DNA from 3 places in the Streptomyces sp. NPDC052101 genome. Region 1 is predicted to be linked to each of the others. Evidence: riboswitches for the same ligand, from Rfam matches in the RefSeq annotation. Region 1 holds a riboswitch; each other region holds the start of a gene.
What was found. Region 1 has a riboswitch for thiamine pyrophosphate ahead of AB0L75_RS15350 (thiamine ABC transporter substrate-binding protein). Riboswitches for the same ligand answer to the same signal wherever they lie in the genome.
Positions count from the first base shown of each region.

Region 2: it holds a riboswitch for thiamine pyrophosphate, as region 1 does, so the genes downstream of both, thiC (phosphomethylpyrimidine synthase ThiC) here and AB0L75_RS15350 (thiamine ABC transporter substrate-binding protein) in region 1, are expected to answer to the same signal.
Region 3: it holds a riboswitch for thiamine pyrophosphate, as region 1 does, so the genes downstream of both, thiO (glycine oxidase ThiO) here and AB0L75_RS15350 (thiamine ABC transporter substrate-binding protein) in region 1, are expected to answer to the same signal.

Region 1 is NZ_JBFAWH010000007.1:120,370-123,641, reverse strand. Features, by position in the region: gene AB0L75_RS15360 (hypothetical protein) at 1-116, shown strand, start outside; gene rlmN (23S rRNA (adenine(2503)-C(2))-methyltransferase RlmN) at 205-1,311, shown strand; TPP riboswitch at 1,364-1,472, shown strand; gene AB0L75_RS15350 (thiamine ABC transporter substrate-binding protein) at 1,543-2,616, shown strand; gene AB0L75_RS15345 (iron ABC transporter permease) at 2,661-3,272, shown strand, end outside.
Region 2 is NZ_JBFAWH010000002.1:680,159-683,430, forward strand. Features, by position in the region: gene AB0L75_RS06720 (YibE/F family protein) at 1-1,562, opposite strand, end outside; TPP riboswitch at 1,644-1,821, shown strand; gene thiC (phosphomethylpyrimidine synthase ThiC) at 1,814-3,272, shown strand, end outside.
Region 3 is NZ_JBFAWH010000011.1:11,247-14,518, forward strand. Features, by position in the region: gene AB0L75_RS20335 (FAD-dependent oxidoreductase) at 1-1,205, opposite strand, end outside; TPP riboswitch at 1,404-1,515, shown strand; gene thiO (glycine oxidase ThiO) at 1,513-2,682, shown strand; gene thiS (sulfur carrier protein ThiS) at 2,685-2,885, shown strand; gene AB0L75_RS20350 (thiazole synthase) at 2,889-3,272, shown strand, end outside.

The DNA.
Region 1 (3,272 bases):
CCGCCGCCCCACAGAGCCCGAAGCCCCAGAGCCCCGGCTTCGACCGCTGCGTCCACAGCGCCGGTCCGGCCGGACGCTACTACTACCCGGGCTACTCCAACGTCCCCTGCGTCTGAGCGACGCATCGGTCTGCGAACGTCGGCAACCACCGCACGGGCCACGGGGCGCGGGTCACGGAATTTGATCTGAGACACTGGTACGGCTATGCCTAAGCCCGGAGAACTCACTTTCGTCGCCCCGCGCGGAGCCCAGAAGCCGCCGCGGCACCTTGCCGATCTCACGCCCGCCGAGCGCAAGGACGCGGTGGCCGAGGTCGGCGAGAAGCCGTTCCGCGCCAAGCAGCTCTCGCAGCACTACTTCGCGCGGTACGCGCACGACCCGGAGCAGTGGACCGACATCCCCGCCGGGTCGCGCGGGAAGCTGCAGGAAGCGCTGTTCCCGGAGCTGATGACCGTCGTACGGCATCTGTCGACCGACCAGGGGACCACGCGCAAGACGCTGTGGCGGCTGTTCGACGGGACGCTCGTCGAGTCCGTGCTGATGCGGTACCCGGACCGGGTCACCATGTGCATCAGCTCGCAGGCGGGGTGCGGGATGAACTGCCCGTTCTGCGCGACCGGGCAGGCGGGGCTGGACCGGAATCTGTCCACCGCCGAGATCGTCCATCAGATCGTCGACGGGATGCGCGCGCTGCGCGACGGGGACGTGCCCGGCGGGCCCGCGCGGCTGTCCAACATCGTCTTCATGGGCATGGGCGAGCCGCTCGCCAACTACAAGCGGGTCGTGGGTGCGATTCGGGCGCTCACCGATCCCGCCCCGGACGGGCTCGGGCTGTCGCAGCGCGGGATCACCGTGTCCACCGTCGGGCTGGTGCCGGCCATCCACCGGTTCGCCGACGAGGGCTTCAAGTGCCGGCTCGCGATCTCCCTGCACGCCCCCGACGACGAGCTGCGCGACACCCTCGTCCCCGTGAACACGCGGTGGAAGGTGCGCGAGGTGCTGGACGCCGGGTTCGAGTACGTCGAGAAGAGCGGGCGCCGGCTGTCGATCGAGTACGCGCTGATTCGCGACATCAATGACCAGGCCTGGCGCGGTGACCGGCTCGGGCGGCTGCTCAAGGGCAAGCCCGTGCATGTCAACCTGATCCCGCTCAACCCGACGCCGGGCTCGAAGTGGACCGCTTCCCGGCCGGAGGACGAGAAGGCGTTCGTCGAGGCCATCGCCGCGCACGGGGTGCCCGTCACCATCCGGGACACTCGTGGGCAGGAGATCGACGGAGCCTGTGGTCAGCTCGCGGCCACCGAGCGGTAATCTGACCCGGTCCACATATCTTCATATCCAGACACCTTCTCCGGACATCTTCATATTCCGACAGGGGAGCGCCACAGCGCTGAGAGTGCGGCGGACAGGGCCGCAGACCCTCTGAACCTCGCCCAGGTCATTCTGGGTAGGGAGTTCGGTCATCACTCAAGCTGTTGCGCCCTGCCCAGATCCCTGGGCAGGGCCGCGTCTCTTCCTGGCCAACCCCCAGGAGGACATCCAGTGCACAACAAGACCTTCATGGCCGTGGCGGTCGGGCTCGGCCTGATCGGCCTGTCCGCGTGCGGTTCCGGCGCGGGCAAGTCGTCCGCGGACTCCAAGACCGTGACCCTCGTCAGCCACGACTCGTGGGCCGTCTCCAAGACCGTGCTGCGGGACTTCGAGAAGAAGTCCGGGTACAAGGTCAGGGTCCTCAAGGACGGCGACGCCGGGCAGGCCGTCAACAAGGCGATCCTGACCAAGGACAACCCGCAGGGCGACGTCTTCTTCGGCGTCGACAACACCCTGCTGTCCCGCGCCCTCGACAACGGCCTGTTCCAGCCGTACACGGCCAAGGGCCTCGACAAGGTCGGCGCCGCGTACCAGCTAGACGGGGACAAGCACCGGGTCACGCCCGTCGACTACGGCGACATCTGCGTCAACTACGACAAGGCCTACTTCAGCAAGCACAAGCTGACCCCGCCGCAGTCCTTCGCCGACCTGGACAAGCCGCAGTACAAGAACCTCCTGGTCACCGAGAACGCCGCCACCTCCTCGCCCGGCCTCGGTTTCCTGCTCGGCAGCGCCGCGCAGTTCGGGGACGGCGACTGGCAGGGCTACTGGAAGCAGCTCAAGGCCAACGGCGTCAAGGTCGTCGACGGCTGGGAGCAGGCCTACTACCAGGAGTTCTCCGGGTCGTCGGAGGGCAGGAAGGCCGGCGGTGACCGGCCGCTGGTGGTGTCGTACGCCTCCTCGCCGCCCGCCGAGGTGATCTACGCCAAGAAGCGGCCCAGCACCGCCCCGACCGGTGTGGCGAGCGGCACCTGCTTCAGGCAGATCGAGTTCGCGGGGCTGCTGAGCAACGCCCAGAACCCCAAGGGCGCCAAGGCGTTCCTCGACTTCCTGGTCTCCAGGGAGTTCCAGGAGGACATGCCGTTGAACATGTTCGTCTACCCGGTGCTCCAAGGGGCCAAGGTGCCCGCCGAGTTCACCGAGTACGGGCCGGCCGCCCAGCACCCCGAGACCATGGCCCCCGGCAAGATCGCCGCCAACCGTGACCAGTGGGTCAAGTCGTGGACCTCGCTCGTACTGAAGTAGTCCCTCGAAAGGACCGCGCGGGGAGCGCGGCGCGGCTCGGGCTGATGGCCCTGCCCGTCGCGTTCTTCGCCGTGTTCTTCGCCTGGCCCGTGGCCGCGATCGTGGCGCGCGGGCTGAAGGTGGACGGCGTCTGGCGGTTCGGCCGGATCACGGATGTCCTCGGCCAGCCGGACATCCGGCACGTGCTGTGGTTCACCACCTGGCAGGCGCTCGCCTCCACCGCGCTCACCCTGCTGCTCGCGCTGCCCGCCGCCTACGCCTTCGCCCGCCTGGACTTCCCGGGCAAGCGGCTGCTGCGGGCCGTGGTCACCGTGCCGTTCGTGCTGCCGACCGTCGTCGCCGGCAGCGCCTTCCTCGCCCTCGTCGGACACGGCGGGCTGCTCGACCAGCTGTGGGGCCTGCGGCTGGACACCACGGTGTGGGCGATCCTGCTGGCCCATGTCTTCTTCAACTACGCGGTGGTCGTACGCACGGTCGGCGGGCTGTGGGCCCAGCTCGACCCTCGGCAGGAGGAGGCCGCCCGGATGCTGGGCGCCTCGCCGCTGCGGGCCTGGCGGAAGGTCACCCTCCCGGCCCTCGCGCCCGCTGTGGCCGCTGCCGCGCTGATGGTGTTCCTGTTCACCTTCACCTCCTTCGGCGTCGTGCAGATCCTCGGC
Region 2 (3,272 bases), on a different contig from region 1:
CGCCCGCGCCCGCCGCGTGCCGGGACGGGCTGTGCCGCTGCCGCTGCTGGGCCGTCCGGGCCAGGGCGGTCGGCCGCGACCACCAGGGCGGCGAGCACGGTGGTGACCGGGACCGAGGCGACCAGACCGATCGAGCCCACCAGCGTGCGCACGATCTCCTCTGCCACCAGTTCGCTGTTGGCCACGGTTCCGACACTGCTCTGCGCGATCGAGAACAGCAGGAGCAACGGCAGTGCGGCACCGGCGTAGGCGAGGACGAGGGTGTTGACCACGGAGGCGATGTGGTCGCGGCCGATGCGGATGCCCGCCCGGTACAGCCCTCGCCAGCCCATCGACGGATTGGCCTCGTGCAGCTCCCAGACGGCCGACGTCTGCGTCACGGTCACATCGTCCAGGACGCCGAGCGAGCCGATGATGACGCCGGCCAGCAGCAGACCGCTCATGTCGATCGACGGATACAGACCGTGGATGAGACCGGTGCTGTCGTCCGTGTTGCCGGTCAGGGCCGCCCAGCCGATGAACAGGGAGCCGAGCACACCGATCAGCGACAGGGAGATCAGCGTGCCGAGCACCGCCACCGATGTTCGGGCCGACAGGCCGTGGCACATGTAGAGGGCGATCAGCATGATGGCGCTCGACCCGACCACCGCCACGAGCAGCGGATTCGAACCCTGAAGGATCGCGGGCAGGATGAACAGGGTCAGCACCAGGAAGCTCACGGTGAGTGCGACGAGTGCCATGACACCACGCAGCCTGCCGACCACCACGACGGCGAGCGCGAAGATCCCCGCGAGCAGCGTCATGGGGAACTTCCGGTTCACATCGGCCACCGAGTACTGCAGATCCTTCGGTGCCGAGGGCTCGTAGGCGGCGACCACCTTCTCGCCCTGGTGCAGCTGCCGGGGCTGGTCCGGCTGGACGATCTCGGTGAACGTACGGCCCGTGTCCTTGCCGGTGTCGACCCGGACGGTCGCCTTCTTGCAGGCTCCCTTCGCTTCCTGTTCCGCCGAGGTGCCCTCGGCGGTGGAGGTGTCGCCGGTCGGGGTGTCGCCGGAGGCGTTCACCGACTTGCAGCTCACCTCGACGACCCTGGTCACTGTGGCCTGCTGTGTCTCCCGGTCGAAGCCGACGCCGGTGCGCTTGTGGGGTGGGGCTCCCCCGGGCCAGAGCACCATCAGGCCGACGACGACCGCCGCGGTGAACGGGACCAGGATCGCGGCGATGACCTTGCGCAGATGCTTCGAGACGGGGGCAGCGGGCCCGTGGCTATGGCTATGCCCGTGCCCGTGCCCTTGCGCGTGCCCCTGGCTGTGACCGCTGTCGTCGCCCCCGCTGGATCCCCGCTCGGCACCATGCCCGTCGCCCCCGCCGAAGCCGGCCCTCTGACCGTGACCGGCCCCCGAGGCCGCACGGGTGTGCTCATGGCTCTGCCCGGTGCCGGCCGTCTGGGCGCTGTAGCCATAAGGATCGCCGGCTGTGTGGCCATCGTGGCCGTAGCCGCCGTCCTGCCCCGAGCCGCCTCTGTGGTGCGGCTCGGACGGCCGATACGGGTACTGCTCCATCCTGGTCACCGCCAGATCATTGCAACAACGGCAGGGGGCCCACTGTTCACCGCGCCACATATGACGCTAGCGTGGAGGCACCTTTGCACACGCGGGAGCTCGGAGCACCGGGCTGAGAGGGCGCTGACCTCCGTAGGCGCGATGTTTCACGTGGAACAGGCGATGTTCCGCAGGAAATGTCGACAGACGGAAACCGCTGCGTCGACCGCCGAACCTGTTACCGGGTAATGCCGGCGTAGGGAGTAGGTCTCATGACCAACAAGGACGCACGCACGCCTGCCTCTGTTCAGGACGAGAAGTCCCAGGAGGCCGGGAAGTCCATCGGCTGGCACAAGGCGTACGTCGAGGGTTCGCGCCCCGACCTGCGCGTGCCGGTCCGCCAGGTGCACCTCACCAATGGGCGGGCGGTCACGCTGTACGACACGTCGGGCCCATACACCGATCCACTCGTCGACACCGACGTCCGCAGGGGCCTGCCGCCGCTGCGGGAGAACTGGATCATCGCCCGCGGTGACACCGAGGAGTACGCGGGCCGTCCCGCCCGTCCCGAGGACGACGGGATCAAGCACACCTCGCCGCGCGGCGGACTGCGCAACCTGGACGCGGTCTTCCCCGGACGGCCGCGCCAGCCGCGGCGGGGCCGCACCGGCCAGGCGGTGACGCAGCTCGCGTACGCCCGCCGGGGCGAGATCACCCCGGAGATGGAGTACGTGGCCCTCCGGGAGAACGTTTCTCCCGAGGTGGTCCGCGAGGAGATCGCGGCTGGCCGGGCGGTGCTGCCGGCCAACGTCAACCACCCGGAGATCGAGCCGATGATCATCGGCAAGCGGTTCCTGGTGAAGGTCAACGCCAACATCGGCAACTCCGCGGTGACGTCCTCCATCGAGGAGGAGGTGGAGAAGATGACCTGGGCGACCCGCTGGGGCGCCGACACGGTCATGGACCTCTCCACCGGCCGCAACATCCACACCACCCGCGAGTGGGTGCTGCGCAACTCCCCCGTTCCCATCGGCACCGTTCCGCTCTACCAGGCCCTGGAGAAGGTCGACGGCAGGGCCGAGGAACTGACCTGGGAGATCTACAAGGACACGGTCATCGAGCAGGCCGAACAGGGCGTGGACTACATGACCGTCCACGCGGGCGTGCGGCTGCCGTATGTGCCGCTCACCGCCAACCGCAAGACCGGGATCGTTTCGCGCGGCGGCTCGATCATGGCCGCGTGGTGCCTGGCGCACCACAAGGAGTCGTTCCTGTACGAGAACTTCGAGGAGCTGTGCGAGATCCTCGCCGCCTACGACGTCACCTACTCGCTGGGCGACGGACTCAGGCCGGGATCGATCGCGGACGCCAACGACGAGGCGCAGTTCGCGGAGTTGCGGACACTCGGGGAACTCAACACGATCGCCAAGCGTTTCAACGTACAGACCATGATCGAGGGCCCGGGTCATGTCCCGATGCACAAGATCAAGGAGAACATCGACCTTCAGCAGGAGATCTGCGATGAAGCTCCGTTCTATACGCTCGGCCCGCTGACCACCGACATCGCGCCGGCGTACGACCACATCACCTCCGGCATCGGCGCCGCGATGATCGCCTGGTGGGGCACGGCGATGCTCTGCTACGTCACGCCCAAGGAGCACCTGGGCCTGCCCAACCGGGACGACGTCAAGACCGGCGTGATCACCTACAAGATCGCCGCGCACGCGGCCG
Region 3 (3,272 bases), on a different contig from region 1:
CCATCGGCCGCGGCATCCTTCAGGGGTCTTCCCGGGTCGGCCAGTGCCCCCGCGTCCATCCGCCGGCCTGCCTCGATCAGGCGGCGGCCCTGGGCCAGGTCACGCGGGCGGCCGACGGCCAAGAGGGCCACGAGCCGGTCCTCGCGCAGCCAGCACACCGTCCAGGCGGGGCCCGTCGGGTCCCCGCGCCACACCATGCGGTCGGCGGTGGCGTGGTGACCGGCGTACTGCACGAACCGGCCGAATTGCTCGGACCAGAAGTACGGAACCGGGTCGTAGACCGCGGGGGTCTCGCCGAGGATGGTCGCGGCGACCGTGCGCGGGCCCTGCAGGGCGTTGTCCCAGTGGTGGACGAGCAGCCGTTCGCCGTAGCGGGCGGAGGGGAAGGAGGCGCAGTCGCCGACGGCGTACACGTCCTCGACGGAGGTGCGCAGGTGCGCGTCGGCGAGGACGTCCCCGTGCGGGCCCAGCTCGATGCCGGAGCCGGCCAGCCAGGCCGTGGCCGGGCGGGCGCCGATGCCGACGACGACGGCGTCGGCGGGCAGCCGGGTGCCGTCGGCGAGGATCACCGTGCCGGGCTCGACGCGCTCCACGCGCGCGTGGGTGCGAAGATCGGCGCCCGCGTCGGCGTACCAGGCGGCCATCGGCGCGGCGACCTCGGCGGGCAGGGCGCCGGCCAGCGGCCGGTCGGCGGCCTCCACGACGGTCACCGCGCAGCCCGCCTCACGGGCGGCCGTCGCGAACTCGGCACCGATCCAGCCGGCCCCGACGACCACGATGTCGTGCCGCCGGCCCAGCACCGGCCGCAGCCGCTCGGCGTCGTCCAGGGTGCGCAGCAGATGCACGCCGGGCACGCCCTCGGTGCCGGGCAGGGTGATCGGTTCGGCGCCGGTGGCGAGGACCAGCACGTCGTACGGCACCGGGCCCGCCTCGGTGTCCAGCTCGTGCTCGGCGGGGCGCACGCCCAGCACCTCGCAGCCGAGCCGCAGTTCGACGCCGAGCGTCTCGAAGTCCACGTCGAAGGCGGAGCCCTCGGCCGTGCCGAGCAGCACGGCCTTCGACAGCGGCGGCCGGTCGTACGGCTGGTGCGGCTCGGCGCCGAGCACGGTGACGGCGCCCTTGAAGCCCTGTTCGCGCAGGGCGACCGCGGTCTGCACCCCGGCCATGCCCGCGCCGACGACGACCACGCGCCGCCCCTGTGACATGCCCTCTTGCGCTGTCTGCTCGCTCACCCGATCACCATAGTCAGATGACGGAGCGTCAGTCAGCGGGCGTGCTCGGTGACCTGTTCCACAACACTCGTACCGACGCCATCGCCGCCCGCGCGCTCGGCCCGGATCCGGCCGCCCTGGGCGAGGGCTCCCTTACGGGTGATGTGCGGGGCGGGCTAGGGTGGCCACCGTACAAGCACTCGCGGGAGCCCGGACGCACCGGGCTGAGAGGGAGGCTGGCGGCCTCCGACCGTACGAACCTGATCCGGGTCATGCCGGCGAAGGGAGGGGCTGGACGCCCATGTCGTCACGTACGTCCGATACGTCCGACGTCCTCGTCATCGGGGGCGGAATCATCGGCCTGGTCACGGCCTGGCGCGCGGCGCAGCGCGGGCTCGCCACGGCCGTGGTGGACCCCGAGCCCGGCGGCGGGGCCGCGCAGGTCGCGGCCGGGATGCTGGCCGCGGTCACCGAACTGCACTACGGCGAGGAGACCCTGCTCGCCCTCAATCTGGAATCGGCGCGCCGCTACCCGGACTTCGCGGCCGAGCTGACCGAGCTGACCGGCCACGAGCTGGGCTATCGCCGCTGCGGCACCCTCCAGGTCGCGCTCGACGCCGACGACCGCGCCCATCTGCGCGAGCTGCACGCCCTCCAGCGGCGCTGCGGCCTGGAGTCGGAGTGGCTGTCCGGGCGGGAGTGCCGGCGCCTGGAGCCGATGCTGGCGCCCGGGGTGCGCGGCGGGCTGCGGGTCGACGGCGACCACCAGATCGACCCGCGGCGGCTGGCGGCGGCCCTGGTGGTCGCGTGCGAGCGGGCCGGCGTCACGTTCCACCGGGTGTGGGCCGAGCAGCTGGACGTCGTGGGGGGCCGGGCCGCGGGCGTCACCGCGGCGGACGGCACCGAGCTGCGCGCCGGGCAGGTGGTGCTCGCGGGCGGCAGCCTGAGCGGACGGCTCGCGGGCGTCCCGGAGGCGGTGCTGCCGCCGGTGCGGCCGGTCAAGGGGCAGGTGCTGCGGCTGACGGTGCCGCCCCGGTACGCGCCGTTCCTCAGCCGTACTGTGCGGGCCGTGGTGCGCGGCGGCCATGTCTATCTGGTGCCCCGCGAGAACGGCGAGCTGGTCGTCGGCGCGACCAGCGAGGAGCTGGGCTGGGACACGACCGTCACCGCCGGCGGTGTGTACGAGCTGCTGCGCGACGCCCATGAGCTGGTGCCGGGCATCACCGAACTGCCGCTCACCGAGACCCGGGCCGGACTGCGCCCCGGCTCTCCCGACAACGCGCCGCTGCTCGGCCCGTCCGGGCTCGACGGGCTGGTGCTGGCCACCGGGCACTTCCGCAACGGGGTGCTGCTGACGCCGGTCACCGGCGATGTGCTGGCACAGCTGCTGGCCGACGGCGAACTGCCGGAAGAGGCCCGCCCGTTCACGCCGCAGCGCTTCGGCGCCGTACTCCTGGAGCAGCCCGCATGAGCATCTCGATCTCCGTCAACGGAGAGCGCCGGGAGATCGTCCCGGGCACCGCTCTCGACATCGTCGTACGGTCGCTGGTCCCGGCGCCCTCCGGTGTGGCCGCCGCTGTCAACGAGACCGTCGTCCCGCGCGCCCAGTGGGCGACCACGGCGCTGGCCGAGGGCGACCGGGTCGAAGTCCTCACCGCTGTCCAGGGAGGCTGAGCCATGGCCGACGATTCCTTCGTCCTCGGGGGTACGACGTACTCCTCGCGGCTGATCATGGGTACGGGCGGTGCGCCCAGCCTGGAGGTGCTGGAGCGGGCGCTGGTCGCCTCCGGTACGGAGCTGACGACGGTCGCGATGCGGCGGGTGGACGCCTCGGTGCACGGGTCGGTGCTGTCGGTGCTGGAGAAGCTGGGCATCCGGGTGCTGCCGAACACGGCGGGCTGTTTCACCGCCGGCGAGGCCGTGCTGACCGCGCGGCTGGCGCGGGAGGCGCTGGGCACGGACCTGATCAAGCTGGAGGTCATCGCCGACGAGCGGACGCTGCTGCCGGATCCGGTGGAGCTGCTGGAGGCGGCGGAGACGCTGGTCGACGACGGGTTCACG